2 regions of the Micromonospora sp. NPDC005686 genome follow, and region 2 is predicted to be linked to the other one. Evidence: predicted binding sites of a transcription regulator. Region 2 holds the regulator's gene; the other holds the start of a gene.

Region 1 (3,408 bases), on a different contig from region 2:
AGCGCCACGGCCACCTTGCGCAGGATCTTCGCCAGGGCCCGTTCGAGCTGCCGGACGCCCGCCTCCCGGGTGTACTCGCCCGCGATCAACGCCAGCGCCTCATCGGCGACGGTGACCTCATCGGCGGTCAGCCCGGCCCGTTCCCGCTGCCGGGGCAGCAGGTGGTCGCGGGCGATGGCGACCTTCTCGTCCTCGGTGTAGCCGTCCAGCGCGACCAGTTCCATCCGGTCCAGCAGCGGGCCGGGGATCGCCTCGACCACGTTGGCGGTGGCCAGGAACAGCACGTCGGACAGGTCGAGGTCGACCTCCAGGTAGTGGTCGCGGAACGTGTGGTTCTGCGCCGGGTCGAGCACCTCCAGCAGGGCCGCCGCCGGGTCGCCGGAGTAGCCGGCAGCCAGCTTGTCGACCTCGTCGAGCAGCACGACCGGGTTCATCGACCCGGCCTCGCGCAGCGCCCGCACGATCCGGCCGGGCAGCGCGCCGACGTAGGTGCGCCGGTGGCCGCGGATCTCCGCCTCGTCCCGGACCCCGCCGAGGGACACGCGGACGAAGTTGCGGCCCAGCGCCCGGGCGACCGACTCGCCGAGGCTGGTCTTGCCGACACCGGGCGGGCCGGCGAGGGCCAGCACCGCGCCGGAGCCGCGTCCGCCGACCACGCCGAGGTTGCGCTCGGCGCGCCGGTTGCGCACCGCGAGGTACTCCAGGATGCGGTCCTTCACGTCGGCCAGGCCGGCGTGGTCGGCGTCGAGCACGGCCCGCGCCGCGGCCAGATCCGTGTTGTCCTGGGTACGCGTGTTCCACGGCATTTCCAGGACGGTGTCCAGCCAGGTACGGATCCAGCCCGCCTCGGGTGAGGCGTCGCTGGCCCGCTCCAGTTTGCCGACCTCGCGCAGCGCCGCCTCGCGCACCTTCTCCGGCAGGTCGGCGGCCTCCACCCGGGACCGGTAGTCGGCGGAGCCGTCCGGCTCGTCCTCGCCGAGTTCCTTGCGGATCGCGGCGAGCTGCTGGCGGAGCAGGAACTCGCGCTGGGACTTCTCCAGCCCTTCGCGGACGTCGCTGGTGATCTGCTCGGTGACCTCCTGCTCGGCCAGGTGTTCCCGCACCCAGCCGACCAGCAGTTCCAGCCGGGCGGTGACGTCCGGGGCGGCGAGCAGCTCGGTCTTCTGCGTCAGGCTGAGCCAGGGCGCGTAGCCGGCCGAGTCGGCCAGCTCGGACAGGTCGGTCATCCGCTCCATCGCGTCGATCACCTGCCAGGCGCCGCGCTGTTGCAGCACCGACGTCATGAGCGCGCGGTACTCGCGGGCGAGTTCCCGGGCGCGGCCCGCCGGGGCGGGCTCGTCGAGTGCGGTCGCCTCGACCCAGAGTGCGGCGCCGGGACCGGGCACGCCGGAGCCGATGCGGGCGCGGGCGAGGCCGCGGACGACCGCCGCGGGTTCGCCGCTGGGCAGCCGGCCCACCTTCTCGATCGTCGCGACCACGCCGACGGAGCCGTACTCGCCGTCGATGCGGGGCACGGCCAGGAGTTCCTTGTCGCCGGTGGCACGGGCCGCGTCGACGGCGGCCTGGGTGGTCGGGTCGAGGGTCACCGGGATGACCATCCCGGGCAGAAGGACGGCGTCGGTCAGCGGAAGTACCGGAAGAGTTGCCATCGAACACCTGCCATCACGTTGGTTGAGCGTGTCTGGCTCAAGTAACAAAACGTGTCCCTTGTTCCGGGTTGTGACCCAGGCCACGCACGAGGGTCGCGCTCGCGGGCCGGGCACCCAATCGCGGCGCCGTTTAGCGCGACCCGACGAATGGAAACGACCGGCTATTGTTGCGGAATTACCGCGCGGTAGGTCAAACTCTTAGCCACACCCCGCCCGACACAGGGAGTAATGGCGATGGCTAGGAAAGTAATCACCGTTCTGACCGACGACCTCGACGGCGGAAAGGCCGATCGGACCGTCGAGTTCAGCCTGGACGGCGTGGCGTACACGATCGACGTCTCCGACGAGAACGCGGGCGTCCTGCGTAAGGCCCTGGATCCGTACATCAGCGCTGGCAGGCGAATCAGCCGAGGCGGGGTCGAGATCACCCGCGGTGCCCGTCGCGCGACCCGGCCGAGCACCTCCGGAATGGATCGCGAGCAGAACCGCGCCATCCGGGAATGGGCCGCCAAGAACGGGTTCGAGATTTCCGAGCGCGGGCGCATCCCGGTGTCGGTGGTCGAGGCGTACAAGAACCGCTGAGCCCCGGCTCATCGTCGGGCAACCGCGGGGTCACGCTGAGAAATCGGCGTGGCCCCGAGCGACTTTCTGTCGTCGATGTTTTTCGTCCGGCCGGATACCGCCGGCATAAAATTTCCTCCGGGGCACCTCCCACCGTGCCCTTCCGCGGGAACGGCCGCGGCCGCCCGAGGGAGTCCCCGGACGGCCGCGGCCGTTCGTCCGCTCAGTTGACCCGGATGCGCACCACGTCGATGGCCGGGGTCTGGTTCGCCCGCTCCATCATCGGGATGCGGTGCGAGCCGTCACCGGCCCAGACCGCGCACTGCGCCAGGCCCGACTGCGCCAGGCCCGGAATCTGGATCAGCACGTCGTCCGGCTGGTTGCCGCCCCGGCCGTCCTCGGTGGCGACGAAGAACGCCGGCACGTCCTGCGGGTTCGGGGGCTGCCGGGTGCTGCCCAGCATCCGGCAGGCGGTGTGGAAGTGACCGCGTACCAGACCCTGGCCGTTCAGCAGCGAGCTCTCCAGGTAGTAGCCGCCCTGGCCGGCGGCGAGGAAGCGGTCCCGCACCAGGTTCTTGGTGGTCACCCGCAGCGTGAACGGCTGGTTGCGCCGCACCTGGTTCGGGAACTGCGTGATCAGCAGCGACGGGTTGTTCGCCGCGGCGCCCACCTCACCGAACGCGGTGCTCACGCAGCGGTTGCCGTTCTGGAAACCGTCGTGGGCCTGAAGCCGGCTGCCGGAGCAGTCCTTGGCGAGCACGTTCAGGCCGTTGTTGCCGCCGTTGTTCTGGCCGCCGCCGTTGTTGTTCCCGCCGCCGTTCTGGCCGCCGCCGTTCTGGCCGCCACCGTTCTGGCCACCGCCGTTCTGGCCGCCGCCGTTCTGGCCGCCGGTGCCCGGGGTGTCGCTCACCGCGCACCGGGCGAACTGGTCCAGACCCTGCGGGCGCTGGGCTACCCGGCCGATCGCGGTGGCGATCCGGTTGAGCGCCGCGGTCCGCTTGTCCGCCAGCGGGCCGAGGATCGCGTTGTCGATGAACTCGCCCCCGTTGCGGCCCTCCGCGGCGAGCCGCCGGTTCGCCTCGGCGATCTGGCTCTCCAGCAGCGCCAGGGTGCGGTCCACCTCGGCCCGGGCCTGGCCGGGCACCTGCGGCAGCCGGCCCCGGACATCCGGGCAGGCCACCGTCGGCGTGCCCGCGCC
Region 2 (3,408 bases):
GCGGTGTTCACCGTGGTCCTCGTGCTGGGCGTGGCGATCCGGTACGGCCACCTGATCTCCGCCGCGCTCTCCGCGAAGGACCCGGAGGCGCTGCTGCTCGGGGTGCTCGGCCTGACCCTGCTGGTCGCCGGCGTCGCGGCCAAGCTCCAGGTGTCGGCGGCGGTCGGCGCGTTCCTGGTGGGCATCGCGCTGTCCGGGCCGGTGGCGCACCACGCCACCGAACTGCTCTCCCCGCTGCGCGATCTGTTCGCCGCGGTCTTCTTCGTGTTCTTCGGGCTGGTCACCAATCCGCTGGACATGCCTCCGGTGCTGCTGCCCGCGCTGCTGCTCGCAGTGGTGACCATGGCGACGAAGGTGGCCACCGGCTACCTGGCCGCCCGCCGGGTCGGGATCGCCGAGCCCGGACGCTGGCGGGCCGGGCTGGCGCTGACCCCGCGCGGCGAGTTCTCCATCGTCATCGCCGGGCTCGCCGTCGCGGCCGTCTACCCGGTGGAGCCGAAGCTCGCCGCGCTCGCCACCGCGTACGTGTTGATCACGGTGGTGACCGGGCCGCTGCTCGCCCGGCTGCCCGACACCCGGTGGTTCAAGCAGTGGCTGCGTACCCGCGCCGCCGCCGTACGGCCGCCCACGCCGCTGCCTCTGGGCTCCGGCGACTGACCCGGGGCCGGGCCGGATCAGCCGCAGGGCAGATCCGGCCCGGCGTTGTCAAATTGATCCCGGGAAGGTCTACCCCTGCTCCGTCAAACCGCGTTAACGTTTCGGCCCAGCAGCCAGGGTCCGCGGGTGGCGCGCGCCCCCGCCAGCGCAAGCGGAAGGTCGGCCGGTGAGCGTGCAGGAAGGTACGTTCCGCGGCTTTGCCAACCCGGTCGATCCCTCGCCCGCCGAACTGCGGGCGTGGGCGTATCAGCCGGATTCGGTGCCGCTGACCTCGATGCCGCCGGACTGGGATCTGCTGGTCGCCGGTGACCACCTGGTGCAGACGCTGTTCGACCTGGCGATGGACCAGAGCTGCCCGGCCCGGCGGTTCGCCCTGCACTGCCTCTACATCTACGCCGCCGACGGCATCCGGACGAACTTCCGCGCCCACCCCAAGCGCCGGTTCCGCAAGCTGGTCGAGCAGGCGGAGAAGTCCGGCGACGACTTGATGATCAACTGGGCGCACAACAGCCGGGTGCTGCTGGCCCGGCCGGACCTCTTCGTCTACCGGGACTGGTGCGAGGGCGGCCTGGTCCGCGAGAACCGCCGCCTCTGAGCAAACGACGAACGGGCCGGGATCCCCCGTGGATCCCGGCCCGCACGTCGGCGGATCGTCAGGTCGATCCGCCCTGCTTGCGGCGCCGCTCGTCGTCCCGCGCCCGGTCCACGCCGTGGTCCGTCTGGTCGGCGAAGCGCCCTTCCTTGACCGTGTCGCTGAAGCGTCCCTCGGTGACCCGGTCGAACCGCTCGCGGACGTTCTCGGCCACCTTCTCCAGCCGTTCCTCCGCGCGCTCGGCCACCTTCTTCGCCGGTTCCGTCATGGCTCCCCCCGCCAGCCCGGAGTCCGCATTCGGGGCTTTTGCCCCTATGGAAAAGCGTAGTGGACCGCGCCCTGCTGTACCCCGTTTTCCCCGACCCGGCCCGCGAACCGCCCGGGCGACGACGAAGGCCGGCGCGGCCCCGGGGGAGCGGGGCGCGCCGGCCTTCCGGTACGAGGTCAGCGGTCGGGTGCGCGGCGTGGACGCCAGACGACGAGCGCGGTGGACGTGCGGCTGGTGGGCACGAGGTCACCGCGGGGGAAGCCGCCGAGCGACTCCAGCTCGGTGATCCGCCGGTACGCGGCGTCCAGCTCCGCCTCCAGCCGGGCCACCCGCTGCTGCGCCTCTTCGAGCAGCCGTTCCAACCCGATGATCCGCTTGACCCCGGCCAGGTTGATCCCGTCGTCCTGGCTGAGCCGCTGCACCTCGCGGAGCAGCACCACGTCCCGGACGCTGTACCGGCGACCGCCGCCGGACGCCCGGCCGGCCTGCACCAGGCCCAGCCGGTCGTACTGGCGCAGCGTCTGGGGGTGCATCCCCGCCATCCGCGCGGCCACCGAGATCATCAAGACCTTGGCCTCGTAGGCCGGGTCACCCGAGCCGACGTACTCCTCCGACATGCCCGCTCACCTCCGCTGCCGCCGTCAACTGAATCGACGTACCCGCGCGTCGAGATGTTCCCGCGCGGCGGGCGGGGTCTGCGCCGCGAAGGTCTCCAGCGCCGCCCGCGCCTCGTCCGAGACCTTCGCCGGGACCACCACGTCGAGCGTGACCAGCAGGTCACCGGCGCGGCCGTCCTTGCGTACGACGCCCTTGCCGCGGGCGCGCAGCACCCGCCCAGCGGGCGTACCCGGTGGCACCCGCAGGGTCACCGTCCCGTCCAGGGTCGGTACGCGCAGGTCCGTGCCGAGAACCGCCTCGGCGTACGTGATCGGGACGTTCAGGGTCAGGTCGTCCCCGGTACGCCCGAACAGCTCGTCCGGGCGGACCTTCACCTGCACGAACAGGTCACCGGCCGGACCGCCCCGCTCGCCGGGCTCGCCCCGGCCGGCCAGCCGGATCCGCTGCCCGTCGGCCACCCCGGCGGGGAAGCGCACGGTCAGCGTGCGGGTCTTGGTGACCCCGCCGGTGCCGTGGCACTCCGGGCACTTCTCCTCGACCATCGTGCCGACGCCCTGGCAGTTGCGGCACGGCTCGGAGAAGCTGAACGACCCCTGGTTGCGGGTGGTCACCCCGGCGCCGTGGCAGACCGGGCAGGCCACCGGCTGGGTGCCGGGCTTCGCGCCGTTGCCGTGGCAGGTGTCGCAGACCCCGGGGGCGCGCAGCGTCAGCGGCAGCGTGACGCCGCTTACCGCGTCGGTGAAGTCGAGCGCCACCTCGGCCTCGACGTCGCGGCCACGGGCCGGGCCGCGCGGACGCGCCGGGCCACCGCCCCCGCCGCCACCCGAGAAGATCGTGCTGAACAGGTCGGTGAAGCCGCCACCGCCGAACCGGCTGTCGCCACCGCCGGCGCCGCCGCCGAACAGGTCGGAGACGTCGAACGGCATGCCGCCCGGCTGACCCGGGCCGCGGGAGTTGCGCCGGAAGGCGCCGGAGCCGAACAGCGAGCGCATCTCGTCGTACTCGCGGCGCTTCTTCTCGTCACCGAGCACCGCGTACGCCTCGGAGACGGTCTTGAACCGCTCCTCGGCCCCGGTGTCGCCGGGGTTGTGGTCCGGGTGCGACTCCCGGGCCAACTTGCGGTACGCCTTCTTGATCTCGTCCGAGGAGGCGGACTTGTCCACGCCCAACGCGGCGTAGTAGTCCTTCTCGATCCAGTCCTTGGAACTCACCGGTCCACCCCCTTCCACGGGTCGAATCCCGGTCGTCCCGCCCGCCCGGTGCGGGCGGGCGG

What was found. The regulator HspR, encoded in region 2, represses chaperone genes until heat shock. The targets are predictions, from matches to a motif close to TTGAGTNNNNNNNACTCAA.
Region 1: the regulator HspR is predicted to act here: its motif matches at 1,672-1,690, upstream of lon (endopeptidase La).

What each region holds. Positions count from the first base shown of each region.
Region 1 covers NZ_JBIAIY010000003.1:550,536-553,943, reverse strand. Annotated here, with positions in the region: gene lon (endopeptidase La) at 1-1,649, opposite strand, end outside; gene ACFYON_RS09675 (Lsr2 family protein) at 1,884-2,231, shown strand; gene ACFYON_RS09670 (hypothetical protein) at 2,434-3,408, opposite strand, start outside.
Region 2 covers NZ_JBIAIY010000007.1:35,417-38,824, forward strand. Annotated here, with positions in the region: gene ACFYON_RS17340 (cation:proton antiporter) at 1-657, shown strand, start outside; gene ACFYON_RS17345 (hypothetical protein) at 824-1,252, shown strand; gene ACFYON_RS17350 (hypothetical protein) at 1,311-1,517, opposite strand; gene ACFYON_RS17355 (heat shock protein transcriptional repressor HspR) at 1,694-2,134, opposite strand; gene dnaJ (molecular chaperone DnaJ) at 2,159-3,346, opposite strand.